DNA from 3 places in the Citrobacter rodentium NBRC 105723 genome. Region 3 is predicted to be linked to each of the others. Evidence: riboswitches for the same ligand, from Rfam matches in the RefSeq annotation. Region 3 holds a riboswitch; each other region holds the start of a gene.
What was found. A riboswitch is a leader RNA that binds a small molecule or an ion and turns the genes downstream of it on or off. The one in region 3 is predicted to bind thiamine pyrophosphate.
Positions count from the first base shown of each region.

Region 1: another riboswitch for thiamine pyrophosphate. It lies ahead of thiC (phosphomethylpyrimidine synthase ThiC); the one in region 3 lies ahead of thiM (hydroxyethylthiazole kinase).
Region 2: another riboswitch for thiamine pyrophosphate. It lies ahead of thiB (thiamine ABC transporter substrate binding subunit); the one in region 3 lies ahead of thiM (hydroxyethylthiazole kinase).

Region 1 covers NZ_CP082833.1:1,643,669-1,654,003, forward strand. Annotated here, with positions in the region: gene rpoC (DNA-directed RNA polymerase subunit beta') at 1-1,729, shown strand, start outside; gene thiH (2-iminoacetate synthase ThiH) at 2,043-3,176, opposite strand; gene thiG (thiazole synthase) at 3,173-3,943, opposite strand; gene thiS (sulfur carrier protein ThiS) at 3,945-4,145, opposite strand; gene K7R23_RS07740 (HesA/MoeB/ThiF family protein) at 4,129-4,884, opposite strand; gene thiE (thiamine phosphate synthase) at 4,871-5,512, opposite strand; gene thiC (phosphomethylpyrimidine synthase ThiC) at 5,512-7,407, opposite strand; TPP riboswitch at 7,495-7,646, opposite strand; gene K7R23_RS07755 (Rsd/AlgQ family anti-sigma factor) at 7,698-8,186, opposite strand; gene nudC (NAD(+) diphosphatase) at 8,283-9,056, shown strand; gene hemE (uroporphyrinogen decarboxylase) at 9,097-10,161, shown strand; gene nfi (deoxyribonuclease V) at 10,171-10,335, shown strand, end outside.
Region 2 covers NZ_CP082833.1:159,777-170,111, reverse strand. Annotated here, with positions in the region: gene araA (L-arabinose isomerase) at 1-580, opposite strand, end outside; gene araB (ribulokinase) at 591-2,300, opposite strand; gene araC (arabinose operon transcriptional regulator AraC) at 2,639-3,517, shown strand; gene K7R23_RS00720 (DedA family protein) at 3,603-4,370, shown strand; gene thiQ (thiamine ABC transporter ATP-binding protein ThiQ) at 4,555-5,265, opposite strand; gene thiP (thiamine/thiamine pyrophosphate ABC transporter permease ThiP) at 5,249-6,859, opposite strand; gene thiB (thiamine ABC transporter substrate binding subunit) at 6,835-7,818, opposite strand; TPP riboswitch at 7,850-7,971, opposite strand; gene sgrR (HTH-type transcriptional regulator SgrR) at 8,005-9,660, opposite strand; gene sgrT (glucose uptake inhibitor SgrT) at 9,754-9,876, shown strand; gene K7R23_RS00690 (sugar efflux transporter) at 9,998-10,335, shown strand, end outside.
Region 3 covers NZ_CP082833.1:3,253,464-3,263,798, reverse strand. Annotated here, with positions in the region: gene K7R23_RS15325 (nucleoside permease) at 1-868, shown strand, start outside; gene K7R23_RS15320 (ADP-ribosylglycohydrolase family protein) at 865-1,869, shown strand; gene K7R23_RS15315 (PfkB family carbohydrate kinase) at 1,866-2,831, shown strand; gene K7R23_RS15310 (GntR family transcriptional regulator) at 2,836-3,582, opposite strand; gene thiD (bifunctional hydroxymethylpyrimidine kinase/phosphomethylpyrimidine kinase) at 3,624-4,424, opposite strand; gene thiM (hydroxyethylthiazole kinase) at 4,411-5,208, opposite strand; TPP riboswitch at 5,240-5,337, opposite strand; gene K7R23_RS15295 (RcnB family protein) at 5,619-5,945, shown strand; gene K7R23_RS15290 (fimbrial protein) at 5,987-7,009, opposite strand; gene K7R23_RS15285 (fimbrial biogenesis outer membrane usher protein) at 7,025-9,511, opposite strand; gene K7R23_RS15280 (fimbrial assembly chaperone) at 9,540-10,220, opposite strand; gene yehD (fimbrial protein YehD) at 10,279-10,335, opposite strand, start outside.

The sequences.
Region 1 (10,335 bases), 1.6 Mb from region 3:
AGAACCGCTGCGCGATCGCGTACTGGGTCGTGTAACCGCTGAAGACGTGCTGAAGCCGGGCACCGCAGACATTCTGGTTCCGCGCAATACGCTGCTGCACGAGCAGTGGTGTGACCTGCTGGAAGAGAACTCTGTCGACGCGGTTAAAGTGCGTTCCGTTGTATCCTGTGACACCGACTTTGGCGTCTGCGCGCACTGCTACGGTCGTGACCTGGCGCGTGGCCACATCATCAACAAAGGTGAGGCTATCGGCGTTATCGCGGCACAGTCCATCGGTGAGCCGGGTACACAGCTGACGATGCGTACGTTCCACATCGGTGGTGCGGCATCCCGTGCGGCTGCTGAATCCAGCATCCAGGTGAAAAACAAAGGTAGCATCAAGCTCAGCAACGCGAAGTCGGTTGTGAACTCCAGCGGTAAACTGGTTATCACTTCCCGTAACACCGAGCTGAAACTGATCGACGAATTCGGTCGTACCAAAGAGAGCTATAAAGTGCCTTACGGCGCGGTGATGGCGAAGAATGATGGCGAGCAGGTTGCCGGCGGTGAAACCGTTGCAAACTGGGACCCGCATACCATGCCGGTTATCACCGAAGTCAGCGGCTTCGTTCGCTTCACCGATATGATCGACGGCCAGACCATTACGCGTCAGACCGACGAACTGACCGGTCTGTCTTCGCTGGTGGTGCTGGATTCTGCTGAACGTACTACCGGTGGTAAAGATCTGCGTCCGGCGCTGAAAATCGTTGATGCTCAGGGCAATGACGTGCTGATCCCGGGTACCGATATGCCTGCGCAGTACTTCCTGCCGGGTAAAGCGATTGTACAGCTGGAAGATGGCGTACAGATCAGCTCTGGTGACACCCTGGCGCGTATTCCGCAGGAATCCGGCGGTACCAAGGATATCACCGGTGGTCTGCCACGCGTTGCCGACCTGTTCGAAGCGCGTCGTCCGAAAGAGCCGGCAATCCTGGCGGAAATCAGCGGTATCATTTCCTTCGGTAAAGAGACCAAAGGGAAACGTCGTCTGGTTATCACCCCGGTAGACGGCAGCGAGCCGTACGAAGAGATGATTCCGAAATGGCGTCAGCTCAACGTGTTCGAAGGTGAGCGTGTAGAACGTGGTGACGTGGTTTCCGACGGTCCGGAAGCGCCGCACGACATTCTGCGCCTGCGTGGCGTTCATGCTGTGACTCGTTACATTGTTAACGAAGTCCAGGATGTATACCGTCTGCAGGGCGTTAAGATTAACGATAAGCACATTGAAGTTATCGTTCGTCAGATGCTGCGTAAAGTGACCATCGAAAGCGCAGGTAGTTCCGACTTCCTGGAAGGCGAACAGGTTGAATACTCCCGCGTCAAGATCGCTAACCGCGATCTGGAAGCGAACGGCAAAGTGGGCGCAACGTTCTCCCGCGATCTGCTGGGTATCACCAAAGCGTCTCTGGCAACCGAATCGTTCATCTCTGCCGCATCGTTCCAGGAGACGACTCGTGTCCTGACCGAAGCAGCCGTTGCCGGTAAACGCGACGAACTGCGCGGCCTGAAAGAGAACGTTATCGTGGGTCGTCTGATCCCGGCGGGTACCGGTTATGCGTACCACCAGGATCGTATGCGCCGCCGCGCTGCGGGTGAACTCCCGGCCGCGCCGCAGGTGACTGCGGAAGACGCCTCCGCCAGCCTGGCGGAACTGCTGAATGCAGGTCTGGGCGGTTCCGACAACGAGTAATCGTTGACTGCCCGATAGTAAAAAACCCGCTCCGGCGGGTTTTTTTATGCCTGATGGCAGTCGCGCAACGCTTATTATGCCAGCACTGTCGTTGCAGGTCGGATAAGGCAAGGCCGCCATCCGACATTTAGCTTCAGGGTTTTTCCTCGCTTTACGTCGCAGTGAGGGCAGGGCGAAACGAGGAAGAAGCTTTTCGCCCTGGACAGCACTGCGGCTGACGGACATACCCTAAAAAAACGGGAGGCTGGCGGCAACCTCCCGTTTTCCGTTCTCCGTAGCGGCCCGGAAAAATGTTACAGGCTTACATTACGCTTCATAACCTTTGCGAGGCGCGCCCGAGAAAACTGTCCCAGTCTTTCCAGACCGGCTGTAATCCCCGGGCGATAAGCGCATCGGCAACCGTTTCGGGACGGCGGTTATCATGCGGCGCGAACTGTTCCAGCTCCGGATGTTCATCGGCATAGCCGCCGGGCTGGGTTTTCGAAAAGGCGCTGACGTTATTAATCGCCAGTGGAATAACGTGGTCGCGAAACCAGGGCGACTCGCGGGTGGACAGCGACAATTCAATTTCCGGCGCAAACAAACGAAAAGCGCAAATGGTCTGTACCAGCTGGCGTTCATCCATCAGCGAGGCGGGTTCGATGCCGCCCGCGCATGGCCGTAGCCGCGGGAAGGAGACTGAAAAGCGGCTCTGCCAGTAATGCTGCTGTAGCCAGAGCAGTTGTTCGGCCATCATGTAGCAGTCGACCCGCCAGCTGTCGGAAAGGCCTATCAGTGCGCCAAGACCAATTTTATCGATTCCGGCGCGGCCCAGCCGATCCGGCGTCTCCAGCCGCCAGAAGAAGTCCTGTTTTTTGCCCTTCAGGTGGTGCTGAGCATACTGCGCTTCGTGCCAGGTTTCCTGATACACCATCACGCCGTCAAGGCCCAGCGTTTTGAGTTCGGCATATTCCGCTTCCGCCAGCGGTTGCACCTCCATCTGCAATGAAGAAAACTGGCGGCGGATCGTGGGGAGATGACGGCGAAAATAGTCCATTCCCACTTTCGTCTGATGCTCGCCGGTGACCAGCAGTAAATGCTCAAAACCCAGCGCGCGAATGGCGGCGCACTCCCGCGCAATCTCTGCTTCATCCAGCGTCTTGCGCTTAATACGGTTGCTCATTGAAAAACCGCAGTAGGTGCAGTCGTTGGCGCAGAGATTTGAGAGATACAGCGGCACATAAAAGCTCACCGTATTGCCGAAGCGCTGACGGGTCAGCTTCTGCGCCCGCTGCGCCAGCGGTTCAAGATACGCGCTGGCTGCGGGCGACAGCAGCGCCATCATATCGTCGCGGCTGAGCCGGGCGGCATTCAGCGCCCGCTCGACGTCGGCGGGCGTTTTACTGTGGATGCGCAGGCGGATGTCATCCCAATCCAGCTGTCGCCAGCGTTCAGTGAAGGTTTTCATGCCGGAATCTCCAGAAAGCCGGTCAGCGGGCTGGTGGCGCTGGCACAGACGCTGCGGCTTCCCGGCACCGCCTGACGCGCCAGCAACCCCGCCTCAACGGCGAGGCGGAAGGCCCGCGCCATCATGACCGGATCGTCCGCCACCGCAATCGCCGTGTTTACCAGCACCGCATCGGCGCCCATTTCCAGCGCCTGCGTCGCATGACTTGGTACGCCGATCCCGGCGTCAACGACCACCGGCACGCTCGCCTGCTGGATGATGATCTCCAGCATCGCGCGGGTTTCCAGCCCCTGATTTGAGCCAATGGGCGCGCCCAGCGGCATCACCGCCGCGCAGCCGACCTCTTCCAGCCGCTTACACAGAACCGGGTCAGCACCGCAGTAGGGCAGTACCACGAATCCCTGCTTTACCAGCGCGTCGGCGGCCTTCAGCGTTTCGATCGGGTCCGGCAACAGCCAACGGGCGTCGGGATGGATCTCCAGCTTCAGCCAGTGAGTTCCCAGCGCCTCACGCGCCAGTTGGGCGGCGAAGATCGCCTCTTCCGCCGTTTTCGCCCCGGAGGTGTTGGGCAGCAGCGTCACCCCGGCCTCAATCAGCGGCGCCAGAATGGCGTCGCTATGCTGGCGTAAATCCACGCGCTTCATCGCCAGCGTCACCAGCTGGCTGCCCGACGCGCGGATGGCGTCAATCATCAGCTGCGATGAGGCGAACTTGCCCGTGCCGGTGAACAGATGTGAATCAAACGTTTTATCGGCAATACGTAACATCTCAACCCCCTGCAATAACCTGAAAAAGCAGGATCTGATCGCCTTCCTGCACGTTTTGTCGTTCCCACTGCTCGCGCGGGAGGATCTGCTGGTTCAGCGCCAGCGCGGCGCCCGGTTTGAGCTGATTCAACTGCGTCAACAGTTCCGCTACCGACAGCCCGTCTGCACACTGCAACGGTTCATCATTAAACAGGATTCGCATGTTGACCTCCGCAGACCGGGCAGCCAGTGGCGCGACGTAATGCCAGCGTGCGCCACTGGCTGGTTTTGCCGTCAAACAGGCGCAGTTCGCCGGCGGGCGTTTCAATGCCGCTGAGCAATTTGATCGCCTCCAGCGCCTGCAGTGTGCCCATCACCCCAACCACCGGGCCGAGTACGCCTGCGGTGCGACAATTGCGCTCCGGTTCGCTGTCGTCCGGCCACAGACAGCGGTAACAGCCCTGCTCCCAGGGCGGCGTCAGCACCATCAATTGTCCGCCGAAACCGACCGCGCTGGCGGTAATCAACGGCGTATTATGTGCCACGCAGACGGCGTTAATTTCCTGCCGCGTCGCCATATTGTCGGTACAGTCGAGCACCACGTCCGCCTGGGCTACCGCCTGGTTGAGCGCATCACCGTTAAGCCGCTGCGGTAACGCCACCAGTTCGATCTGCGGATTGAGTCGCGACAGCCGCTGTTGCGCGGCCTGCGATTTGGGCCGGGCGAGATCCTCGGTGGTGAACAAAATTTGCCGCTGCAGATTGCTGATGTGTACCGCGTCATCGTCCGCCAGCACCAGCGTTCCAACGCCAGCGGCCGCCAGATACAGCGCAGTTGGCGAACCTAAACCGCCCAGGCCGATAATCAGCGCCCGGCTTTCCAGCAGCGCCTGTTGTCCCTCAATAGCAATGTCGCCGAGCAGGATTTGTCGGCTGTAGCGCATAAAGTCACGATCGTTCATCACCCGCTCCTGCTAAGTCGAGTAACTGCGCCGTCGCGGTGCGCCAGTCCGCGACCCGGGTGATGGCGCTGACCACCGCAATGCTGCCAACGCCGGTAGAGAGCACTGCGGGCGCGCGCTCCAGGCTAATGCCGCCGATGGCGACGGTAGGGTAATCGGCCAGACGTTCAATATGCCGCGCCAGCTGTTCCAGACCCTGCGGCGCGGAAGGCATCTGCTTGGTTTGCGTGGGAAAGACGTGACCCAGTGCGATATACGAAGGACGTGCGGCAAGCGCCACGTCAATTTCCATATCATCATGGGTAGAGACGCCGAGACGCAGGCCCGCCGCCTGAATCGCTTTCAGATCGGTGGATTGCAGATCTTCCTGGCCCAGATGTATGCCGTAAGCGCAGTGCCTGATCGCCAGCCGCCAGTAGTCGTTGATAAACAGCCGGGCGTCATAGCGACGACCCAGCTCAATTGCCGCCACAACGTCGGCCTCTACTTCCTCATCGCGCTTATCCTTAATGCGCAACTGAATTGTCCGCACGCCAGCCTCCAGCAGACGTTCAATCCACGCGACGCTGTCGACTACCGGATACAGCCCCAGACGAAAAGGGACGGAAGGAAAATCGGGCTGATACATCACGCTTCCTCCTTACGCAGATAAATTTCGCCGCCCCTGGCGCGGAAGTTCTCCGACATATCCGCCATTCCCACTTCGATACTCTGCGCGGCGGCGTAATCGCGAACCTCCTGGCTGATTTTCATTGAGCAGAATTTTGGTCCGCACATTGAGCAGAAGTGCGCCACTTTGCCGGACTCCTGCGGCAGCGTTTCATCGTGGTACGCGCGAGCGGTAAACGGGTCGAGGGCGAGGTTAAACTGATCTTCCCAGCGGAATTCAAAGCGCGCTTTCGACATCGCGTTATCGCGAATTTGCGCGCCGGGATGGCCTTTGGCCAGATCGGCGGCGTGGGCGGCGATTTTGTAGGTAATCAGCCCCTGCTTTACATCCTCTTTGTTGGGCAGGCCGAGATGTTCTTTCGGCGTGACGTAGCAGAGCATCGCGCAGCCGAACCAGCCGATCATCGCCGCGCCAATGCCAGAGGTGAAATGGTCGTAGCCCGGCGCGATATCGGTGGTTAGCGGTCCAAGCGTATAGAACGGCGCTTCATGACAGTGCTCCAGTTCCTCGGTCATGTTGCGGCGGATCATCTGCATCGGCACGTGTCCCGGCCCCTCAATCATCACCTGTACGTCATATTCCCAGGCGATTCTGGTCAGTTCGCCCAGCGTATGCAGCTCGGCGAACTGCGCCTCGTCGTTGGCATCCTGAATGGAGCCGGGGCGCAGGCCATCGCCCAGCGACAGCGAGACGTCGTAGGCGGCGCAGATTTCGCAAATTTCGCGGAAGTGCTCATACAGAAAGTTCTCTTTATGGTGAGAGAGGCACCATTTCGCCATGATTGAACCGCCGCGCGAGACGATACCGGTCAGCCGTCTGGCGGTCATCGGCACGTAGCGCAGCAGCACGCCCGCATGGATGGTGAAATAATCCACCCCCTGTTCGGCCTGCTCCAGCAGCGTATCGCGGAAGGCTTCCCAGGTGAGGTTTTCGGCGACGCCGTTTACCTTCTCCAGCGCCTGGTAGATCGGTACGGTGCCAATCGGCACCGGGCTGTTACGCAGGATCCACTCGCGGGTTTCGTGGATATAGCGCCCGGTGGAGAGATCCATCACCGTATCCGCCCCCCAGCGCGTTGACCACACCAGCTTTTCCACCTCCTCTTCAATGGAAGAGGTCACCGCCGAGTTACCGATATTGGCATTCACTTTGACCAGAAAATTGCGGCCAATAATCATCGGTTCCGACTCAGGATGGTTGATATTGGCGGGGATAATGGCGCGACCGGCGGCCACTTCATCACGGACAAATTCCGGGGTGATATTTTCCGGCAGGCGGGCGCCAAATCCTTCGCCCGGATGCTGGTGGCGTAGCACTTCGCTGCGAATGCGCTCGCGCCCCATGTTTTCGCGGATGGCGATAAACTCCATCTCCGGAGTGATGATGCCCTGGCGGGCATAATGCAACTGCGTGACCCGACGCCCGGATTTAGCGCGCTTTGGCGTCAGCAGGCCGGTAAAGCGCAGCGCATCGAGGCCGTCATCCGCCAGGCGCTCTTTTGTATAAGCGGAGCTGCGAACGCTGAGTTCTTCGCTGTCATTACGCGCCTCAATCCACGGCTGGCGCAGCTTCGCCAGACCCTGCTGCACGTTGATGGCAATTTCCGGGTCGCCGTAGGGGCCGGACGTGTCGTATACCGGCACGGCTTCGTTCGCTTCGAACTGCGGATGCTCTTTGCTGCCGCCGATAAGCGTCGGGCTAAGCTGGATCTCCCGCATCGGGACGCGGATATCCGGTTGCGAACCGGTGAGGTAAATGCGTTTTGAATTGGGGAAAGCGGTGCCTTCCAGCGTATCGATAAAATGCTGGGCCTGAGCGCGCTGTTCGCGGCGGGTTAATGGTGTGGTAGACATAGCTCATTCCAAAAAAATTAAGGACGTGGCTTGTCAGACGACGGATGGAGTAATGGACGTGCGCCGCCCGTAAGGGCAGGGGCATAAAGCAGAATTACTCTTGTTCCCTTCGCAGGTCTTAACCTGATCAGGTTCCGCGGATCCCGAATTAACGGTCTCAGCCTTTCCCACATCGCCTTCGCGTTACCCTGAGGCATCGCGAATGCGTTTGTGGAATGCAGGCACTCCGACAAGATGATGTCCCCTCCAGCGAGGGGACGTTTGTAACCTACTCGTTAATTGCGCAGAATTCAAGCAGGGCGTTTAATTCTGGCCTGCTCATGCATGGCATCAAAGACCAGCATGATCAGCTTATCCTCAAGAACGAAACGCGCTTCCAGCGCTTCGCCGATATCCGACAGCGCCTGCTGGAACTCATAGCAATTGTCGTGATCGATGGCGGTTTCAAGGGTGGAATCGTAGTAGTCCATAATCTGCTGGGTGTTGGCTTCCAGCTGCGGCCAGATTTTGGTTGCGTTTAAAAGCTGACCATTCCCTTCCAATTTATGCAAAATACGTTCATAAATACTGAAGTGTCCGGCGGAAAGATAGTCGACCAGACTCTGACAAAAATCATCCAGCGCTTTCTCATTCAGCTGCATGTAGGATTCTTTGCCAGGCGTAATGCCAACCAGATTATAGTAAGCCACAAGCAGATGCTTACGCACGTGTAGCCAGCGATCGACCAGTTTGTTACTCCCGCCGACGCGCTCCGTCAGGTTTTCCAGCTGGTTTAGCATGATTGTCTCCGCAAGTGTAGATAAAAAACGGCTTACTCAGAGATTGTAAAAATAATGTTAACAACATGCCAGTGATGCAAAGGTAGTGCAAGAGCTATGGATCGTATAATTGAAAAATTAGATCACGGCTGGTGGATCGTCAGTCATGAACAAAAATTATGGTTGCCCTGTGGAGAATTGCCACACGGCGATGCGGCAAATTTCGATCTTGTGGGTCAACGCGCATTACGCATTGGCGAGTGGGAAGGCGAGCCGGTCTGGCTGGTGCAACAGCAGCGTCGCCACGATATGGGATCGGTCCGTCAGGTGATCGATCGGGACGCCGGATTGTTTCAGCTGGCGGGAAGGGGCGTACAGCTGGCGGAATTTTACCGTTCGCATAAATTTTGCGGCTACTGCGGGCATCCCATGCACCCGAGTAAAACCGAGTGGGCGATGCTGTGCAGCCACTGCCGCGAACGCTACTATCCGCAAATCGCCCCCTGCATCATTGTCGCCATTCGGCGCGATGACGCCATTCTGCTCGCGCAGCATACCCGCCATCGTAATGGCATCCATACCGTTCTCGCCGGCTTTGTGGAAGTTGGCGAAACTCTGGAGCAGGCCGTCGCCCGTGAAGTGATGGAGGAGAGCGGGATTAAAGTGAAAAACCTGCGCTATGTGACCTCTCAGCCGTGGCCGTTCCCTATGTCGCTGATGACCGCGTTTATGGCGGAATACGACAGCGGCGACATTGTCATCGACCCGAAAGAGCTGCTGGAAGCGGACTGGTATCGCTACGATGATTTACCGCTCCTGCCGCCGCCAGGCACCGTCGCGCGGCGGCTGATCGAAGATACGGTGGCAATATGTCGGGCTGAATATGAATGACATGATAAACTGACGGACTGACGCAATAAGGAACTGCAAAATGACCGAACTGAAAAACGATCGTTATCTGCGTGCGCTGCTGCGCCAGCCCGTTGATGTCACCCCGGTATGGATGATGCGCCAGGCGGGCCGCTATTTACCGGAGTATAAAGCCACCCGCGCCCAGGCTGGCGATTTTATGTCGCTGTGCAAAAATGCCGAACTGGCCTGCGAAGTGACGCTCCAGCCGCTGCGCCGCTATCCGCTTGATGCGGCGATCCTCTTTTCAGACATCCTGACCATTCCGGATGCGATGGGCCTTGGCCTGTACTTTGAAGCCGGAGAAGGCCCACGTTTCACCTCTCCGGTCGCCTGCAGGGCGGACGTTGACAAACTCCCCGTTCCCGATCCGGAAGACGAGCTGGGCTATGTGATGAACGCCGTGCGCACTATCCGCCGTGAACTGAAGGGCGAGGTGCCGCTGATCGGCTTTTCCGGCAGCCCATGGACGCTGGCGACCTACATGGTGGAAGGCGGCAGCAGCAAAGCCTTTACCGTGATCAAAAAGATGATGTATGCCGATCCGCATACCCTGCACGCCCTGCTCGATAAGCTGGCGAAAAGCGTCACGCTGTATCTCAATGCGCAGATCAAAGCGGGCGCGCAGTCGGTGATGATTTTCGATACCTGGGGCGGCGTGCTTACCGGGCGCGATTATCAGCAGTTTTCGCTGTATTACATGCACAAAATTGTCGATGGCCTGCTGCGTGAAAACGACGGTCGCCGCGTGCCGGTGACGCTGTTTACCAAAGGCGGCGGTCAGTGGCTGGAGGCGATGGCGGAAACCGGCTGCGACGCGCTGGGGCTGGACTGGACTACCGATATTGCCGACGCGCGCCGTCGCGTCGGGCATAAGGTCGCCCTGCAGGGCAATATGGACCCGTCGATGCTTTATGCGCCGCCAGCGCGCATTGAAGAAGAAGTGGCGACTATACTTTCTGCTTTCGGCGAAGGCGAAGGCCACGTCTTTAACCTCGGTCACGGCATCCACCAGGATGTGCCGCCGGAACACGCCGGCGCTTTTGTGGAGGCGGTGCACCGACTGTCCGCGCAATATCACCGCTAAGGAGAAAATATGGATCTCGCGTCGCTACGCGCTCAACAACTTGAACTGGCCTCATCCGTGATCCGCGAGGATCGGTTTGACCGGGATCCGCCGGATCTGATCGCCGGCGCAGACGTTGGCTTTGAGCAGGGAGGAGAGGTGACGCGAGCGGCAATGGTTCTGCTGAAATATCCC
Region 2 (10,335 bases), 2.2 Mb from region 3:
CGCCGTCGGTGACCGCCACTTCACGCATGTTATCGCCGAAACGGCACACTTTCAGATGGCGGGTATCCTGTTTCGATACCGCATGGCGCATCCAGGAACCAATGCGCGCCTGCGCCTGTTTGTCCTGCCAGTGGCCGGTGACCACCGCGTGCTGTTGACGCATACGCGCGCCGATAAAGCCGAACTCGCGGCCACCGTGCGCGGTCTGGTTGAGGTTCATAAAGTCCATATCGATGCTGTCCCACGGCAGAGCGGCATTGAACTGGGTGTGGAACTGCAGCAGAGGCTTGTTGAGCGTGGTCAGCCCGTTGATCCACATTTTGGCCGGTGAGAAGGTATGCAGCCACACCACCAGACCCGCGCAGCGATCGTCATAGTTGGCGTCACGGCAAATGGCGGTAATCTCATCCGGCGTGGTGCCCAGCGGTTTCAGCACCAGCTTACACGGCAGCTTCGCTTCCGCATTCAGCGCCTTAACCACGTGCTCGGCATGCTGAGTGACCTGACGCAGCGTCTCCGGGCCGTACAAATGCTGGCTGCCGATTACAAACCACACTTCATAGTTATCAAAAATAGTCATTGTCGTGTCCTTAGTGAGTCAGGATTGCCTGGTCAGCCGGTGCGTTAATGACCGGGGCGGCAGTCGGAAGATAATGTTGCTCGGCGCTTACCGCCCACTGCTGGTAGCGGCGATAAAGCTGTTCGAAACGCTGCGCCTGTTCAGCGCTGGGTTGCAGCGTGTTTTCCACGGCGCTGGCCATTTTTTGCTGGGCGGCTGGGATATCGGTATGCACTCTGGCCGCCACGGCGGCGAAAATTGCCGCTCCCAGCGCGCAGCACTGATCGGAGGCGACGATTTGCAGCGGGCGATTCAGCACATCGCAGCAGGCCTGCATAATGACCTTGTTTTTACGCGCGATGCCGCCGAGCGCCATCACGTTGTTCACGGCGATGCCCTGTTCGGTAAAGCACTCCATGATGGCGCGCGCGCCAAAGGCGGTCGCGGCAATCAGTCCGCCAAACAGCGCCGGCGCGTCGGTGGCGAGGTTGAGATCGGTAATTACCCCTTTCAGGCGCTGGTTGGCGTTGGGAGTGCGGCGGCCGTTAAACCAGTCGAGCACCACCGGCAGATGATCCAGCGACGGATTTTTCGCCCACGCTTCGGTTAAGGCCGGGAGAAGCTGTTTCTGGCTGGCCTGGATCTGCGTTTTCAGCTCCGGATGCTGGGCGGCGAGTTGTTCAAGCGGCCAGCCGAGAACGCGGCCAAACCAGGCGTAGATATCGCCAAAGGCGGACTGCCCGGCCTCAAGGCCGATAAAGCCCGGCACCACGCTACCGTCGACTTGGCCGCAGATGCCTTTTACCGCGCGTTCGCCGACGCTCTGCCTGTCGGCAATCAGAATGTCGCAGGTCGAGGTGCCAATCACTTTTACCAGCGCGTTCGGCTGCGCGCCCGCGCCCACGGCGCCCATATGGCAGTCAAACGCGCCGCCGGAAATCACCACGCTCTGCGGCAGACCGAGGCGCTGCGCCCAGTCGGCGCACAGCGTGCCAACCGGCAGATCGGCGGTGAAGGTTTCCGTAAACAGCGGATACGCCAAATGCTGGTTAATGATGGGATCTAACTCATCAAAGAAGCTGGCGGGAGGCAGACCGCCCCAGCTCTCATGCCACAGCGATTTATGCCCGGCGCTGCAACGACCGCGGCGAATCTCCTGCGGACGGGTAGTGCCGGAAAGCAGGGCGGGCACCCAGTCGCACAGCTCAATCCAGGAGACGGCAGCCTGGGCGACAGCGCTGTCCTGGCGGGTAACATGAAGGATTTTCGCCCAGAACCATTCGCTGGAGTAAATGCCGCCGATGTAGCGGGAGTAGTCGACCTTACCCGGCGTATGGCACAGGCGGGTAATGGCTTCGGCTTCCTCCACTGCGGTGTGGTCTTTCCACAGCACGAACATCGCGTTCGGGTTGTCAGCGAACTCCGGACGTAAGGCGAGTACGTTGCCGTCTGCGTCAATCGGCGCTGGCGTGGAGCCGGTGCTGTCGACGCCAATGCCGACAACCTCCGCGCGCTGTGCGGCGCTTAGCGCCGCCAGAACGCTTTTCAGCGCCGCTTCCATCGACTCAATGTAGTCGCGCGGATGATGGCGGAACTGATTATTCGGACCGTCACAGTAACGTCCTTCCTGCCAGCGCGGATACCATTCCACGCTGGTCGCGACTTCGTCGCCGGTGGCGCAATCCACAGCCAGAGCGCGCACTGAATCACTGCCAAAATCGAGGCCAATTGCTATCGCCATCGTTTCACTCCATCCAGAAATACGGGTATGGAGAAACAGTAGTGAGTGGGGATAAAAACCGTCAGGCAGGATCCGCTAATCTTATGGACTAAAATGCTATGGCATCGCAAAGTGTGACGCCGTGCAAATATTCAATGTGGACATTTCTGCCGTTGTTATAGACACTTTTGTTACCCGTTTTTGTCGCCCTGTCTGCGCGTCTTTGTACAAAATGCTTTCAGGAAGCGGGGTTGATGGTCCGCAAGGCAAATCGCGGCGGCGCGTCAGGGCGCAGATAACGCGCCCCTGTACAATATGGACAATTTGTTTCCTCACTGAACGTCAGGAGTGATGAATTTATGGCTGAACCGCAAAATGATCCCCTGCTGCCTGGCTACTCGTTTAATGCGCATCTGGTGGCAGGTTTAACGCCTATCGACGCGAACGGGTATCTCGATTTCTTTATCGATCGTCCGCTGGGAATGAAGGGGTATATTCTGAACCTGACTATCCGCGGCGAAGGGGTGATCAACAACCAGGGCAGACAGTTTGTCTGCCGTCCGGGCGACATTTTGTTATTCCCGCCGGGGGAGATTCACCACTATGGCCGCCATCCGGAGGCCAGCCAGTGGTATCACCAGTGGGTTTACTTCCGCCCGCGCGCCTACTGGCAGGAGTGGCTGGCCTGGCCGTCCATCTTTGCCCAGACCGGCTTTTTCCGTCCTGACGAGGCGCTCCAGCCGCACTTTAACGAGCTTTTCGGCCAGATCATCAGCGCCGGTCAGGGGGAAGGGCGTTACTCCGAACTGCTGGCGATCAACCTGCTGGAGCAGCTTCTGCTGCGCCGGATGGAGGCGATTAACGCGTCGCTGCATCCGCCGATGGACAGCCGCGTGCGCGACGCCTGTCAGTACATTAGCGACCATCTGGCGGACAGCCATTTTGATATTGCCAGCGTCGCCCAGCACGTCTGCCTGTCGCCATCGCGTCTCTCGCACCTGTTTCGCCAGCAGCTGGGGATCAGCGTTTTAAGCTGGCGCGAGGATCAGCGCATCAGCCAGGCAAAACTACTGCTCAGCACCACCCGTATGCCGATAGCCACCGTCGGGCGCAACGTGGGATTTGATGACCAGCTCTATTTCTCGCGGGTGTTTAAAAAATGTACCGGGGCCAGCCCGAGCGAGTTCCGCGCTGGCTGTGAAGAAAAAGTGAATGATGTGTCAGTGAAGGTGTCATAAGCTGTAACTATTCAGATGACGGGTAGCTTGACGAAGCCGCGTCGGGTCAGCAGAATCCCTGTTTCGTAAAACTGACGGACGAACTATGCAAGCATTTCTGGAACACTTCATTCTGCAGTCCGCCATGTATGCTTTGATAGCTGTGGTGCTGGTGGCTTTTCTGGAATCGCTGGCGCTGGTCGGTCTGATTTTACCGGGCACCGTATTGATGGCCGGACTGGGGGCGCTGATTGGCAGCGGGGAACTCAACTTCTGGCACGCGTGGCTGGCGGGGATTATCGGTTGTCTGCTGGGCGACTGGATCTCCTTCTGGCTGGGCTGGCGCTTTAAAAAGCCGCTGCATCGCTGGTCGTTCCTGAAAAAGCATAAAGCGCTGCTGGATAAAACTGAACATGCGCTGCATCAGCACAGTATGTTCACTATTCTGGTCGGGCGGTTTGTCGGGCCGACGCGTCCGCTGGTGCCGATGGTGGCGGGAATGCTCGATCTGCCGGTCGCTAAGTTCATTACGCCAAATATTATCGGCTGCCTGCTGTGGCCGCCGTTTTATTTCCTGCCGGGGATTCTGGCCGGTGCGGCGATTGATATTCCGCCCGGTATGCAAAGCGGTGAATTTAAATGGCTGCTGCTGGCGACGGCGATAGTGCTCTGGCTTGGCGGCTGGCTGTGCTGGCGTCTGTGGCGCAGCGGTAAAGCGGGAACGGATCGTCTTAGTCAGTATCTGCCGAAAGCCCGCCTGCTCTGGCTGGCGCCTGGCGTGCTGGCGCTGGGAGTTGTTGCGCTGGTGCTGTTGATTCGTCACCCGCTGATGCCAGTGTACGTTGATATTCTGCTGAAGGTCGTGGGCGTCTGATATTTTGCCGGATGGCGGCTACGTCTTATCTGGCCTGTATAGGGAAATATCCCTTTGCGTAGGCCGGGCAAGCGAAGCGCCCCCGGCAATGCGCCGGATGGCGGCTACGCCTTATCCGGCCTACGTCAGGAAATATCCCTTTGTGCAGGACGGGCAAGCGAAGCGCCCCCGGCAGGATAGCCATTCACAGAACCGTATGACCTTTTATTCCCAGCAGCGCTGAGGCGCTGGCTCTGCCGCTTAATAACTCCTGCGTTTCTCCCTGCCAGGCAATTCGCCCGTCGGCCACCACCACCGAACGGCGCGCAATGCGGGCGGCATCTTCCACGCTGTGTGAAACCATCAGCATCGTTAACTGCTGGTTGCGGCAGATATCGCTGACCAGCGTCAGCATCTCCTGGCGCAGGGCCGGGTCGAGGGCGGAAAACGGCTCGTCAAGCAGCAGCACCGGCTGCTCGCGCACCAGACAGCGCGCCAGCGCGACGCGCTGCCGCTGACCGCCGGAAAGCTCGCCGGGCAGGCGATCCATCAGACCGTCGATTCCCATCTGCTGCGCAATGCGCTGGCGCTTGTCGCGCTGCGCGGCGCTCAGTTTCAGCCCCGGGTCCAGTCCCAGACCGATGTTCTGCGCGACGTTCAGATGGCTGAACAGGTTGTTTTCCTGAAACAGCATCGACACCGGGCGGCGGGAGGGGGGCGTGGCGGTATGATCCGCGCCTGCAATAAACAGCGTGCCGCGGGCAGGGGTAAGAAAACCGGCAATCAGATTCAGCAAAGTGCTTTTTCCGGCGCCGCTCGGTCCCAGGATCGCCACCTGTTCTCCGCGCTCCACCGCCAGCGTAAAGCGCATCGGCAGATGATGGTAAAGCCAGGTGATATCAGTCAGTTTTAACATTTCGCCCCGGTAATTTCTCGATAACGGTAAACAGCAGGAAACAGAGCAACAGCAGCAACAGCGCGGTTACCGCGCCGTCCTGGCTGCGGTAGGAGCCGATTTGTTGATACAGATAAAACGGCAAGGTACGGAAATTGTCATTACCGAACAGCGCCACCACGCCGAAGTCGCCAATGGACAGGACGCAGGCAAAGGCCAGCGCCTGCGCCAGCGGGCGTTTTAGCGCCCGCAGCTCCACCACCTTCAGCCGCTGCCAGCCTTCAATTCCCAGCGACTGGCAGAGCATGGAATAGCGGGAGGTAATGTCGCGCATCGGATTTTCCAGCACCTTCAGGGCGTAGGGGATAGCCATCAGCGCATTGGTGAAGAGCACAATGCCGTCAGCCGATTCCGGCAGGCCAGTGCTGTTATTAAGCAGCAAAAAGAAGCCGGTCGCCAGCACGATGCCCGGCATCGCGAGGATCAGCATCCCGCTCAGCTCCAGCGTTTGTCCTGCCAGCAGACGCTGGCGGGCGCGCAGTTCGCGGCTGCTCCACAGCAGCATCATGGTCAGCGCCACGCATAGCAGACCCGCGGCCAGCGCAATACGCAGCGAAGTCCATATTGCCTGCCACAGTATCGGCTGGGCGAGAACCTCCGGCAGATGACGGTTGAGACCGTCCGCGATCACCGCCAGTAGCGGCGGCAGCAACAGCAGTAACGCGAAGACGATAAGCAGCGCGTCGGTGATGCGACTGTGCGGACGATCGTCCGGGTCGCGCCAGCCCTGAATCAGCGTGGCGCCGGGGGCAATGGCTTTACTTAAACGCTGGCTCAGCAGCACCAGCGCCAGGCAGCAGATCATCTGGATCAGCGCCAGCATCGCCGCGCGCGCCGGATCGTAGTCGTAGCTCAGCGCCTGATAAATCGCCAGCTCAATGGTGGTCGCCTGCGGTCCGCCGCCCAGCGACAGCACGGTCGCAAAGCTGGCGAAACAGAGCATAAAAATCAGCGCGGCGACCGGCGGGATCTGGCGGCGCAGCCACGGCCATTCGACAAAGCGGAAAAAATGCCAGCCGCGGATCCCAAGCTGTGCAGCAAGCTGGCGCTGTTCGCCGGGGATGTTTTCCAGCGACTGTAACAGCAGACGCGTGGCCATCGGCAGATTAAAAAAGACGTGGGCCAGCAGGATGCCCTGTAAACCATAAGGAGAGAAGGTCCATTCCAGGCCAAAAGCCTGCCAGAGCGAAGCCAGCCAGCCCTGACGACCATAAACGCTGAGAATGCCAAACACCGCCACCAGCACCGGCAGGATCAGAGTCATGGCGCACAGGCGCAGCAGCGCCAGGCGACCAGGAAAGCGGCGGCGGTAGAGGGCGCGGGCGAGGAAAATCGCCGGTACGACCGACAGCAGGGCGGATAAAAACGCCTGCCAGAAGGAGAAGCGCACCACGTGCCACAGGTAGTCGTCCTGCCAGAGCGACCGCCATTCCCCCTGCGGCGCGTTGAGCCACAGCGCCAGAAACGCCGCCAGCGCCACCGCTGTCATCAGCGCGGCGGCGGTGAGTCCGGGAAGCAGCCAGCCGGGAATTAACGGCTGACGGCGCGTTGCCATTCGCTAATCCAGGCCTGACGCTGGGCCGCGACTTCCGCCGACGTAAATTGCAGCGTGGTGGTGGGTTTGGTCAACTGTTCGAAACCGGCGGGCAACGGGGTAGCGGTGACCGGATACATCCAGTTGCCGGTCGGAATCGTCTTCTGGAACGCGGGCTTGAGAATAAAGCGCAGGAATCTGCTCGCCAGTTCAGGCTGCTTGCTGGCTACGGTGCGCGCCGCCACTTCCACCTGCACATAGTGCCCTTCGCTGAAATTCGCCGCCGCGTACTGCTCTTTTTTCTCTTCGATGAGGTGATACGCCGGAGAGGTGGTATAGCTCAGCACCAGATCGCCTTCCCCTTTCAGGAACAGGCCATAGGCTTCGCTCCAGCCTTTCGTAACGGTCACCGTTTTCGCCGCCAGTTTTTGCCAGGCTTCAGGTGCTTTATCGCCATACACCTTTTTCATCCACAGCATCAGCCCCAGGCCCGGCGTACTGGTGCGCGGATCCTCATAGATAACGCGCCACTTTTGCGGGCTTTCTACCAGCTCTTTAAGGCTGCTGGGCGGATTTTTCAGCTTCGTTTTATCATAGACGAAGGCGAACCAGCCGTAGTCGTAGGGGATAAAAGTATCGTTATTCCAGTTGAAGGGGACGTTTACGGCGTCGGTGTGGATAGGCGTTTTGGCAAACAGCCCGGTCTGCGTCGCGGCCTCCAGCAGATTGTTGTCCAGCCCCAGCACCACGTCAGCTTTGCTGTTTTTCCCTTCCATCCGCAGACGGTTGAGCAGTGAAACGCCATCTTCCAGCGCCACGTATTTCAGTTCGCAATCGCAGTCAGCCTCGAACGCTTTTTTGACCGCCGGGCCGGGGCCCCAGTCGGCGGCGAAGGAGTCGTAGGTGTAAACGGTGAGCACGGGTTTGGCGAAAACGGGCACTGCGCACAGGAGCAGCAGGGAAAGGCATTTTTTTAACACTTTGCACCTCATAATGTGGGTGGCAAAGGACTTGAGAAGCGGTCTCAAATCCCTTCGCCGGCGTTATCCGGATCAGGTTCGACGGGTATGTTCTCAGCCCATACCTTTCTGCAAAGGAGAAAGACATGTTTATTAGCACCCCGTTGAGGACGGCGTTAGTGTAATGATTTTGTTGCTAAGCAGCAATCACGGGTCCGGCGGCGCAAACCATGCCGATTTAAAGTCGAACCAGCCGAGGGTATTCATGCGCAGCCCGCGCATACTGCGCTGTCCCTCAATGATCAGCCAGTGGTGGATCAACGGGACGATCGCTTTACTGGCGAGTAGCTGCTGGCACCACGCCGCCAGATTCATCTCGCCGGTACGCCAGCGGGCGGCGTCCGCCTGCCAGTCCAGCGGAATACAGTGTTGCAGCAGCGGAACTTCGCACAGGTAGGCGAACAGCGAGAAATCGAGCGGCAGGGTGAAGTTGGCGCTGTTCAGCCAGATATCGCTTTCAACATCTCCGGCGTGCCAGCGATCGTAGTCGATCTCCTGAATGTCCAGCTTCACCTGATGTTCCGCCAGCAATTTGCTCATGATCCGCGCGATAATCTGGTGCTCAATATGATCGCGGTAGAAGGTCAGGGTGAGGGTTTCCAGCCCGGCGGGCTTTTCGCCGTGGCCCGGACGGGCGTGATGCCAGCGGGGCAACAGGCCATAGGCGGGAAACCAGTGGCGCTGGTAGTGCTCGTTAGCATAGTAGAGTAGATTACTCGGCGACAGAATGCGGCTGACCCACTCTCTGACCGCCTGATTTGCGCCGCGATGGGTACGGGCGTCGAACAGCAGATAGTAACAGCCTTCTTCCAGTCGACTCTCAATCGCCTTTTCATCGTCAGTCGGCCCTTTCAGCGTCAGGGCGCCGGTTCGCTCGTCGCAGATATCCGGCAGCACCCAGACGTTAACTTCATCGATCAGAGCCCGATAGCCAAAAAAATCCTCAAAAGCATGGATTTTTAACTGGTTACGCGTATTACGCATTACCGCATAGGGGCCGGTGCCGATCGGCTGGCTGGCGAAGTTGTTCAGCGTTTCCCATTCGCGCGGCAGTATCATCGCCGGAACCTGCGCCAGCAGCAGCGGAAGCCAGCGGTCGGGCTGTGAGAGATGAATATCCAGCGTCCACGGCGTCGGCGAGACGATGTGCGCGATATGCGAATAGAGCGGCAGATCGTTAATGCGCCTCAGCGAAGCGATAACGTCCTCCATCTCCAGCTCGCGCCCGTGATGAAAGTGAATCCCCGGACGCAGAAAAAAGCGCCAGTGCAAAGGGGAAATTTGCTGCCAGTGATGGGCGATATCGGCTTCCAGTTCCCCATTTTCCTCATTTACGCGGGTCAGGGCGCTGAAGATTTGCCGGGCGATATGCGTCTCCGAACGCCGCAGCGCCGTGCCCGGCAGCAGGTTTTGCAGAGGACGATAATAGAGGACGCGCAGGATGTGACGGCCCTGGCGAAAGCTGCGTCCAAGATGCGAAATCAGCATCTGGCGTACCGCCGTCTTGTCGCCCACCAGCTGTACCAGCTGATCGATCCGATCCTGTTCCAGCAGATCTTCCGCACGCTGCTGCTGGAGCGCCAGCCCGGTATACAGGAAGGTCAGGCGCGATCGCTTGCCGCGCCCGACCTCCGCTTCCCACGTCAGCCAGCCGCGCGCCTGCATGGTATTGAGCAGCGTGCGCATATGGCGACGGGAGCAGTTCAGCAATTCCGCCAGCTCATTCAGGGTCGTGTCCTGTGTTTTACCGTCGCAGCACTGCCATAAACGGATGAACTGTTGTTGCAAGCGGCCTGAGGACATAAAAGGGGAACTCCTGCGGAAAACTCAGCCATTTTATTATCCCTATATTAGGCCAATAATAACTTCCGATGAAGCACAATGAAGGGGTGATCAATGCGCCAGTTCTATCTGAAATATTTTACCGCGACAGAAAGATTGTCCTGGTTGGCTTGCCTGAGCGCGCCGCAGCGCTTAAAAATACTGGAAGAACTGATGCAGTGGGAGGTGAAAACCTGACTCCGGATAGGCAGACATCATGTGTGACTGAGTATTGGTGCAGGCTATAGCCTCGATTCACCGCGCCAGCAGGTATTATCTGCTGGCTTTTTTCGTATTGGCTGCGCGCAAGGGATTTCTTATGCTCTGGATCATGACGATGGGACGACGTCTCAACGGTGTTTACGCGGCATTTATGCTGGTCGCATTTATGATGGGTATCGCGGGCGCGCTGCAGGCGCCGACGCTCAGCCTGTTTCTTAGCCGTGAAGTGGGGGCGCAGCCGTTCTGGGTCGGGCTGTTTTATACCGTTAACGCCATCGCCGGGATCGGCGTGAGCCTCGCGCTGGCAAAACGCTCCGACAGTCAGGGCGACCGGCGTAAGCTGATTATGTTCTGCTGCCTGATGGCCATCGGCAACGCCTTGCTGTTCGCGTTTAACCGTCACTACCTGACGCTGATTACCTGCGGCGTACTGCT
Region 3 (10,335 bases):
CCTCGGCTGGATCGCCTCCGGGCTCGTCTGCGGCTTCCTGCCGCAGATGCTGGGCTATAGCGACATCTCTCCAACCAATATTCCGCTGCTGATCACCGCCGCCAGCTCCGTCTTACTGGGCGTATTCGCCCTCTTCCTGCCGGATACGCCGCCGAAAAGCACCGGCAAGATGAACCTCAAAGTGATGCTCGGGCTGGACGCGCTGATCCTGCTGCGCGATAAAAACTTCCTCGTCTTTTTCTTCTGCTCGTTCCTGTTCGCCATGCCGCTGGCGTTTTATTACATCTTCGCCAACGGCTATCTGACGGAAGTCGGCATGAAAAACGCCACCGGCTGGATGACGCTCGGTCAGTTCTCCGAAATCTTCTTTATGCTGGCGCTGCCGTTTTTCACCAAACGTTTTGGTATTAAGAAGGTATTATTACTTGGTCTTATCACCGCGGCGATCCGCTACGCGTTCTTTATCTACGGCGGCGCAGAAGAATACTTCACTTATGCCCTGCTGTTCCTTGGCATTTTGCTGCACGGCGTAAGCTACGATTTCTACTACGTGACCGCCTATATCTACGTGGATAAAAAAGCGCCGGTGCATATGCGCACCGCGGCGCAGGGGCTTATCACGCTCTGCTGTCAGGGCTTTGGCAGCCTGCTCGGCTACCGCCTCGGCGGGGTAATGATGGAGAAAATGTTTGCGTATCCGCAGCCGGTCAATGGTCTCACCTTCAACTGGGCAGGGATGTGGACATTCGGCGCGGTAATGATTGCGGTGATTGCCGTGTTATTTATGATTTTCTTTCGCGAATCGGACAGAGAGATTACCGCTATTGAGGTTCGCGATACGGCGTTGACACAAGGGGAAGTAAAATGAAAGCAGAGCGTATTCTCGGTGCTCTTTACGGGCAGGCGTTAGGGGATGCGATGGGAATGCCATCCGAACTGTGGCCACGAAGCCGCGTCAAAGCGCACTTCGGCTGGATCGATCGCTTCCTGCCGGGCCCGCAAGAAAATAGCGCCGCCTGCTATTTTAAGCGGGCGGAGTTTACCGACGATACCTCAATGGCGCTCTGTCTGGCGGATGCACTGCTGGAGCGCGAGGGGGCGATCGACCCGGAACTGATAGGCCGCCATATTCTCGACTGGGCGCTGCGTTTTGACGCCTTCAATAAAAACGTCCTCGGCCCGACGTCGAAAATCGCGCTCAATGCCATACGCGACGGCAGGCCGGTGGCGGAGCTGGAGAACAACGGCGTCACCAACGGCGCGGCGATGCGCGTTTCGCCCTTAGGCTGTCTGCTTCCGGCGCGCGATCTTAACGCCTTTATCGACGACGTGGCGCTGGCCTCCAGCCCGACCCATAAGTCGGATCTCGCCATTGCCGGGGCGGTGGTGGTCGCATGGGCAATCTCACGCGCCGTCGACGGCGAAGCGTGGTCCGATATCGTGGTATCGCTACCGGCTATCGCCCGGCACGCACAGGAGAGACGGATCACCACCTTCAGCGCTTCGCTGGCCGCGCGGCTGGAGATGGCGCTGAAAATCGTGCACCAGGCCGAGGGCGTCGAAACGGCCAGCGAACAGCTGTATCAGGTCGTGGGAACCGGCACCAGCACCCTTGAATCGGTGGCCTGCGCCGTTGCGATGGTTGAACTGGCGCAGACCGATCCTGGCCGCTGCGCGGTGCTGTGCGCCAATCTCGGCGGCGATACCGATACTATCGGCGCGATGGCCACCGCTATTTGCGGCGCGCTGCACGGCATTGACGCCATCGATCCGACGCTGAAACGGGAGCTGGATGCGGCCAACCAGCTTGATTTCGCTCGCTACGCCACGGAACTTGCGCGCCTGCGCCAGCAGCGGGAGGAGGCATGAACGCTTCGCGACTGTACGAACGGCTTAGCGACCTGCACGCCCGTCGGCCAGTTATGGTGGTCGGGGCGGCGGTGATTGATGTGATTGCCGACGCCAGTGCCCTGCCCGGGCGCGGCTGTGATATTGAACTCAAACAGCAAAGCGTTAACGTCGGCGGCTGCGCGCTCAACGTCGCCGTCGCCCTGAAGAGGCTGGGAATAGAGGCCAGCCACGCCCTGCCGCTCGGTCAGGGCGTGTGGGCGGAGATTATCCGCAACCGGATGGCCAAAGAGGGGCTGCACAGCCTCATCGATAACGCCCACGGCGATAACGGCTGGTGTCTGGCGCTGGTTGAGCCGGACGGGGAACGCACCTTTATGTCTTTCAGCGGCGTCGAAAACCAGTGGAGCGCTGAGTGGCTGGCGCAGCTCGCGGTCGCCCGCGGCAGTCTGCTCTATCTTTCCGGCTATCAACTGGCTGCTCCGTGCGGCGAACGGCTGGTCGCCTGGCTGGAAGGGCTGGAGGGCGTTACGCCGTTTATCGATTTCGGCCCGCGTATCGCCGATATCCCTGAACAGCTGATGTCGCGCGTTCTGGCCTGCCGTCCGCTGGTGTCGCTCAACCGGCAGGAAGCTGAAATCGCCGGGGCGCGGTTAGCGCTGAGCAAGGATATGCAGGCGTTTGGCGCTGAGTGGGTGGCGCGGTTCGCCGCGCCGCTGGTGGTGCGTCACGATAAAGAGGGGGCGTGGTATTTTACTGAACGCGACGCGGGTTGCGTGCCCGCCTTCCCGACAACGGTTGTCGATACCATTGGCGCAGGCGACAGCCACGCCGGGGGTATGCTGGCTGGGCTGGCGTCCGGCTGGCCGCAGGCCGACGCGGTGCTGCTCGGCAACGCCGTGGCCTCGTGGGTCGTGGGACATCGCGGCGGCGACTGCGCGCCGTTTCGTGAGGAGCTGCGGGTGGCGCTTAACGCGCAATAGCCGCCTACTCTTCACAAACAAAAACATAGAGGTCGCTGCGGCAATAGCTGATGCTGTACTCAATCGGGCGCTGTTGCTGATCAAGAGCCACCTGTTTGATTACCAGTATCGGGACTTTGCTGTCCAGACGGATATGCGACTGGAACTCCGCATCGGGCATTTTTGCGCTCACCCGCGAACGGGTACGCTGCGGATGAATATGATGGCTGCGGAAATAATCGTACAGCGATACGCCAATCTCATCTGCATCATCAATAAGATGAGCCGGAACCCAGGACTCTTCAATCGAAACCGCGTCCTCGTCGACGTAACGGATGCGCTTCAGTAAAAAGACGTCGCTGCCTGCGGCAATCGCCAGCTGTTGCGCAACCTCATCCGGGCATTTAACGATCCGCTTGTTGACCCACAGGGTGTCCGGCTTTTTCCCACGCAGGACAACCTGCTGCGAAAAGCCGCGCGCCTCTTTCAAAGAGTATTCAAAGATGTTGTTAATCTGGGTGCCGTAACCGCGCGCGCGGGTGACCACCCCCTCGTCCTCCAGCGCCTGCATCGCTTTACGCACCGTGATGCGCGACACGCCGGTTAACTGACTGAGATCCCGCTCGCCGGGTAAAATATTGCCATGCTCCAGCACGCCGCTGCGTACGGCATTCTTTACCGTCTCGGCAAACTTAATATAAAGCGGCGTATTATCCGCCGCTGTGATACGTTCGTTCAGTTGAGCGATAAGCCGGGTATGCGCTTGTTCCATGGGCGTTTTTCCTGACAGCAACACTTTTGCCAGTATATACGCTACCACCACGCATGGAAATGATGTACCGGGCCGATGCCCGCGCCAACCTCCAGCGTGTCCGCCTGAGCCAGCGCCGCGGAGAGCCACGCTTTCGCCTCCTGCACCGTACCGGCCCAGTCGCCGTGCCGCGGGCGCAACGCCGCCAGCGCGGCAGACAGCGTGCAGCCGGTGCCGTGGGTATTTTTGGTATTCACGCGCACAGCGGTGAAGCGCTGTTCGCCTGCCGGGGTAAAGAGCCAGTCCGGGCTTTGGTCATCGTCGAGATGGCCGCCTTTCATCAGCACCGCGCCGCAGCCTGATGCCAGCAGCGCCCGCCCCTGCTCCAGCATCTCTCTCTCGGTACGGGCGTGTGGGCACTCCAGTAGCGCCGCCGCTTCCGGCAGGTTCGGCGTGATCAGCGACACCTGCGGCAGCAGACGCGTGCGCAGCGTGGCTACCGCCGAAGGCGACAACAGCGGATCGCCGCTTTTCGCCAGCATGACGGTGTCCAGCACGACATTCTGTACCTGGTGGCGCTGCAGCCTTTCGGCGACCGCTTCCACGATATCCGTTTCCGCCAGCATCCCAATCTTGGTGGTATCAATGCGGACGTCACTGAACACGGAGTCCAGCTGGGCGGCGACAAAATCCGGCGCAATACGATACACCGACTGTACGCCACGCGTATTCTGCGCCACCAGCGCGGTGATGACGGAGCAGCCGTATGCGCCGAGCGCCGAGAACGTTTTCAGATCGGCCTGAATACCTGCGCCGCCGCTGGGGTCGGTGCCGGCGATCGTTAACGCATTAATCCGTTTCATGCTTCACCTCCGTCCCCAGCAGATAAAGCGCATCAATGAACGCCGGAAGAAAACTGCCCGGCCCCTGACAGCTTTCCGTCGCACGCTGCCCCGCCAGCTTCATCCAGCAACAGGCGGAGGCGATATTCTCGATTTTGTTGCCTGGCAGCGCGCAGGCGGCAGCAACCACCGCCGAAAGCGCGCTGCCGGTGCCAACAACACGGGTCATAAGCGGATCACCGCCCGCTACGGTAAGAACGCGCTCGCCGTCCGTCACGTAGTCCACTTCCCCCGTAACGACGATGATAGCGTCGGTGCGGGCAGCCAGCTGCCGCGCCGCCGGTAACGCGGCTGCGGCGGCATCGGTGGTATCAACGCCCCGACCACCCGCCGTCACGCCAGCCAGGGCCATAATTTCCGAAGCATTGCCGCGAATAGCGGCGGGTTTTAACGCCAGCAGTGCCAGACAAAAGCGACGGCGAAAGTCGAGCGCGCCCACGGCGACCGGGTCAAGCGCCCAGGGCGTATTGACGCTGTTCGCCTGCTCAACCGCGCCTCGCATCGCCATTGCGCGCGCTTCAGTCAGCGTACCTACGTTGATCAGCAGCGCGCTGGCAACCGACGCGAACTGTCGCGCCTCGTCGGGCTCAATAACCATTGCCGGAGAAGCGCCGAGCGCCAGCAGCGTATTTGCCGTAAAGCTCTGCACCACATCATTCGTCATACAGTGGATTAAGGGGGAAAGGGTTCGAAACTGTTGCAAAGTGCGCACGGCAAGCGTGCGATTGAGCAGGTCAGGCTGCATAGTTAAGCTCCTGCCCGCGCGAAGAAGGGACACGGGCAGTGTCTGACTTCCCTACGCTGGCATTATCCAGATCAGGTGGTACGGGTATTTCTCAGCCTTCAATAAAGAAGGGCACCCCGAGTCATTTTGCGGCAGATCAGTGTATGCCGCCGTCACATGGCGATAATACCCCTCCCGGCCCTGATTTGTAACCCTTTTCCCGGCACGCGTTTCTCCCTCTGGCTCACCTTCGGTAAGCCTGCCTGGGGAAACCGGCATCGGATAAGGTCACGCAGGCAGACAATGAGCGGCATTTACATTCTTTACGATTTTCCGGGGAATCTAACAAAGCTCCGCTTGTCAGTTATAATGACTGCCGGAAAAGATACGCGACTATCGTGATAATCCTAACCTGTGGAGAACGTCGAAGTATGAAAAAAAGTTTGCTGATGGGCGCATTACTGCTCGCCTCCAGCGCGGTCTGGGCCGTACCCGCAACAACCGTCGCCGCAAAGGGGATTGATCAATATGAACTCAGCAGTTTCGTGGCTGACTTTACCCACTTCAAACCGGGCGATACCGTCCCGGAACTGTACCGTACCGACGAATACAACATTAAGCAGTGGAAACTGCGCAACCTGCCCGCACCGGATGCCGGTACGCACTGGACCTATATGGGCGGCGCCTACGTGCTGATTAACGATACTGACGGCAAGATTATCAAGGCCTATGACGGTGAGATTTTTTATCATCGCTGACCAGATGCGCACTTTCGGTAAGGAGAGTGCGCGCATTCATATCAGTTGTAAGAAACGACGATTAACGCTTTGGATTGCAAAGCGCCAGCGTGGATTTTTGCCGGATCGATAACATAGTAAGTCGCAAACACAGGTATGGTTTCTACTGAATTTAATACGCTGCCTTTGCTATAGCTCTTAAACTGGCTTTTCAGCGCCGCGCCTCGGTTTATCTTCAGCAGGTTACGATTTGCATCTCTCAGGATAAAACCCACGCCATTATCCGTTTCGGGCCGGAGAACCGACTCATTTTCATCCCACAGCAGATCGCTGCGCAGATGAACGTTTATCTGCCGGGATGCCAGCGCTGCATTGCGTACCTGATTTTTACAGTCCAGAATAATATCTCCCTGTCTGGAAAACTCGCTGACCTCGCCTTTTTTCCGCAGCCTTGCGATGGGAACAGGATCCAGCGTGATGGTGAGATTCTGCGGCGCGCAGGTTGTCTCCTTGCGGTTGTAATTTATCGTTAAGTTAGCCTTATATACGCCCTGACCATTTAATGAAGCCAGCACGCCGGCGATACATTCTCTTTTCCAGTTGCAGCTCAGATATTTCGCCGCAATCAACAACCAGTCAACAAAACTTCTCTGATTCGTTGCGCCCGACATGACTGCTATGTTTTCGATATTCACCGAGTAACCGCCATGTGCTGAAACAGTCACCGCCTCCAGGGAGTTTGTTTCCGAAATAGTGACTTTATACGGAGCTTCAATTATTCCATTTTTATTGCGCATACTAATGGCCGCATCGGACTGCCATTCCACCTTTACTTTTAACCTGACGTTATCGCCTGGCCCCATGCCAATGATATATTCAGAAGTCTCTAATTTAGTCACCACGTCGCTATTCGTACAGTGAGTATCGGTAAACGCATTCGCAATATTAACGACCTCCTCTCCTCCCAGCATTAAACTGTCGGACTGAATAGTATAATCCCTGGTATTGGTTATGGTCGCGCTACATGCCCCATAGCCAGCCTGCGAAAACAGTGACATCAATATTAACAATAACAGTCTTTTCATCGCGCCGCCTGAATATTACCGACAAATATAAACGTTATTCTCATCTATCTGTTTATCAAAAGTGATATGACAGAAAAGCCCTTGCTGTTTATCAGTGGCGACTTTTACCGCTGCGGGTACGTCTTCAGTACGAATAAATACCCGACTGCCCTGTCCCACCAGCCCGACATTATTTCCGTGCTCATCCTCGACTTCATAGCCAAAGGTCAGCGGTTCGCCATTTTGCCGCCGAGCCTGGAAATAAAACGGTTTCCTTTTTTCCGTTTCGAATTCAACCAGCACCACGGCTCCGCGGTAGGGAACGGTGATTTTGCGGTTTCCCAACAGGCCAACGTGGCTGTCGCTATCTGAAACGTCAAGCGAGATAAAATTTTGCCGGTACGGCGTCAGCGCTTCATAGACGGCATACCCTTTGGCGCTGGTGCGCAAATAAGGCCGCCCCTGCACCGTCGCGTCTTTCAGCTGCGGCGCTTTGATAATCGCGATCGTATCATTAAGACGAGGAGCTAAATGCACGCCGTCAGCCCATGCCACCAGACCGCCCTGAATATTTCCGCCCACCTGATGATATTTATCCGACTGACTGTAACTGCCTGCGATCGTCGCCAACGGCGCGTTCCAGGTTATCGTCCCCCCTGCCGTCGTCTGATGCTCCTGCCGTTGGTGGCTCAGGTTAGTATTGTAAGTAAACTGGTCGCGATTGCCGAAGGTGCCGCTCAGGCTGGTGTTATTCGACTCATACCCGTCATCATTAAAGGTCGTGGAATTGGCAAGATGGCTATCGCGGCTTCTCCCGGACGCACTTTCTCCCCATGCTAACGGGAGCGAAAAATAGAGGTTAAGGCGTTTATCATCCCGGTTATCGCTGTCATAGGTTTGGGTCGCCGATAAGGTAATACTCAGGCGCTGCCAGGAGTTGCTGTAACTTAACTGATAGTCTTTGCCGCTCCCGCCACGCCCCCAGTAATCGCGCCACAAGGCGCTGGTAGTAAAAAATCCCCATCCCTCGGCTAATGTCTGATTGATATTGAGAGAAAAGGTATTTTTACGACCAAAGTCGTGTTCATAATAATCAGCAATATCATATATATCATCATCTTCACGATGATAACTATCGCGATTATTTGCCCAGACATGATCGTTAAAGGTGCGATAATTACGGGAGGTGTAGCGATAGGCAGCCAGAGAAAAATGGGTAGCCGATTGCGGCAGATATTTATTCCAGGCAAGCTGATAGCTGTGTCCGTCAAAAACATCGCCATTTTCCTGCTTGCTATGCGATTGTGTACCATCAAACGAAATCGCTCCCACGGGGGTATTCCATCCGGACCCTAAAGTAAAAGAACGATAATCGCTGGCTACCATCGTGCCGCCATATAGCGTCAACAGATTATTCACGCCGTACTGGTAGCTTGTCTGGAAAAAATCGGTTTGCTGCGATGCGCCTTCAATATCGCTTTGTCCAATGACAAACTCATATTTCGCGACGCCCGTTTGTACCATATTGGGCACAGAAGAATAGGGAACGATAAAGCGGGAAACCGCGCCATCCGCCTCCTGAACGCTGACGTCCAGATCGGCGCCACCCCCGGCAAGCTGGAGATCGTCAAATACAAAAGGGCCTGGCGGCACCTCTTTCTGATAGACAATAAAACCATTTTGTTCAATCGTCACCAGCGCGTTACTTTGCGCCACGCCGCGCACAACCGGAGCGAAATTCTGTTTTGAATGCGGCAACATCTGCATATCCCGCCAGAATCGCAGCCCGCGAAAACGGACCGTATCAAACATATCCCCGCTGCTGTACTGCACGCCTGCGCGCAGTGTTCCCAGCACTGCCGGGAAATCCCGCTCCAGGTACAGAGTGTTGCTCCGCCACTTGCCGTTTGAATGCGCGCTTTGCGCAAAATTCGCATTAGAATGTAACTGCCAGCCGAGCAGATTGAGCCCGCTGACAAAATTCGCATAGCTATTACTCTCACTATCGTCGTTTTGATAATGGCTATAATATTCGCTGGCATAGTAAGAGGTATAAAAAGCGTTAATGCCGCGATCCCACGTCTCCGGCGGCGAATAGCCAGCTTCATATTCCGTAACATAGGCCTGGGGTACATTCAGGTAGAGGTTAAAAGTGGCGGTATCGTAAATTACGCTGCCTTCGCGTACTACGTTTTTCAATGGAATACATTGATCGCGCTGTTGTTCTACAGGAGCATGATATTTTATTCCCAGACTGGCAATCAGATCTTCGTTCACGCAGGTATCATCAGGATTTTCCTGTACATCAATTTCCCATGTTCCGCGCCACTCTTTATTGACATAAACATCCATCTCGTAAAGCCCGGCCATCGGTTTGTTGCTATCTATCTGGTAACGGGAAACTTTCTGCCCTTTCAATCCGCCAGTCATAAAATGCGTATCAAACGTTTCCTCTTCAGCTCTGGCTGACGAAATGAGTAATGCGGCAAGAATTGACAACGTGATAGTATTTATCTTTTCCATTATCTGTCCTTAGATTCTCTTCCCGCACTCAATTCGCTGCTGTAAGGCTTTCGCTGATATAGTTGCCTGAATCGTCAATCAGCGTCACGGTATAGTGGCTGACGGCTACCGTTGTGGTTAGCGTTTGTGTCGTCCACGGCGCCAGTAACAGCGTTGCCTTATTCAACTTATGGCCTGCTTTCACTTCCGGTAGCGTGATCCAGTTCGCGGAGTTATTTATTACCGTTACGCCGCCCTGCGTTCGGACTAACTGCAAACGCGTAAAGCTGGTTTTATCCACCTTCGGCACGCCCTGGGGTCGATAAATTAATTTAATCCGGTTTTGCAGGGCAAATTTAATGACGTTTTTATCTTTGCTGCCGTCTGAATTAGGCGGAATATCCAGCACGTTGAGATAGAACAAACTCTCGCGATCGCGGGGTAAGTGATGAGCCAGTTGTTTTATCTTTAACTGCTGGCCGGAGTTTGCCGCAATCTTTATCACCGGCGGCGTCAGAATAAAAGGCACATCAATTTTTTCTGGCGGCAGGCTGGTATCTCCGTCGTCAATCCATGACTGGATAAGCGAGCTGCGCTTATCATCATTCATTAACTGCACGGTAATGTCTTTTTTCTGCGCAGGATAAATAATACGCGTACCGTAAATATATACGCCGCTCCACGCTGGCAACGCGGCGCACGCCAGACATAATGCAATCAGCCTTTTCACAGGAAACACCTCAAAACATGAACGGGCGGCGCAAAGGCTGGCCGCCCAACAAAGGTTCTTAGTCGGTTAATACGGTCATGGTCAGTACAGACTCAACGGCGCCGGCCTTTACATT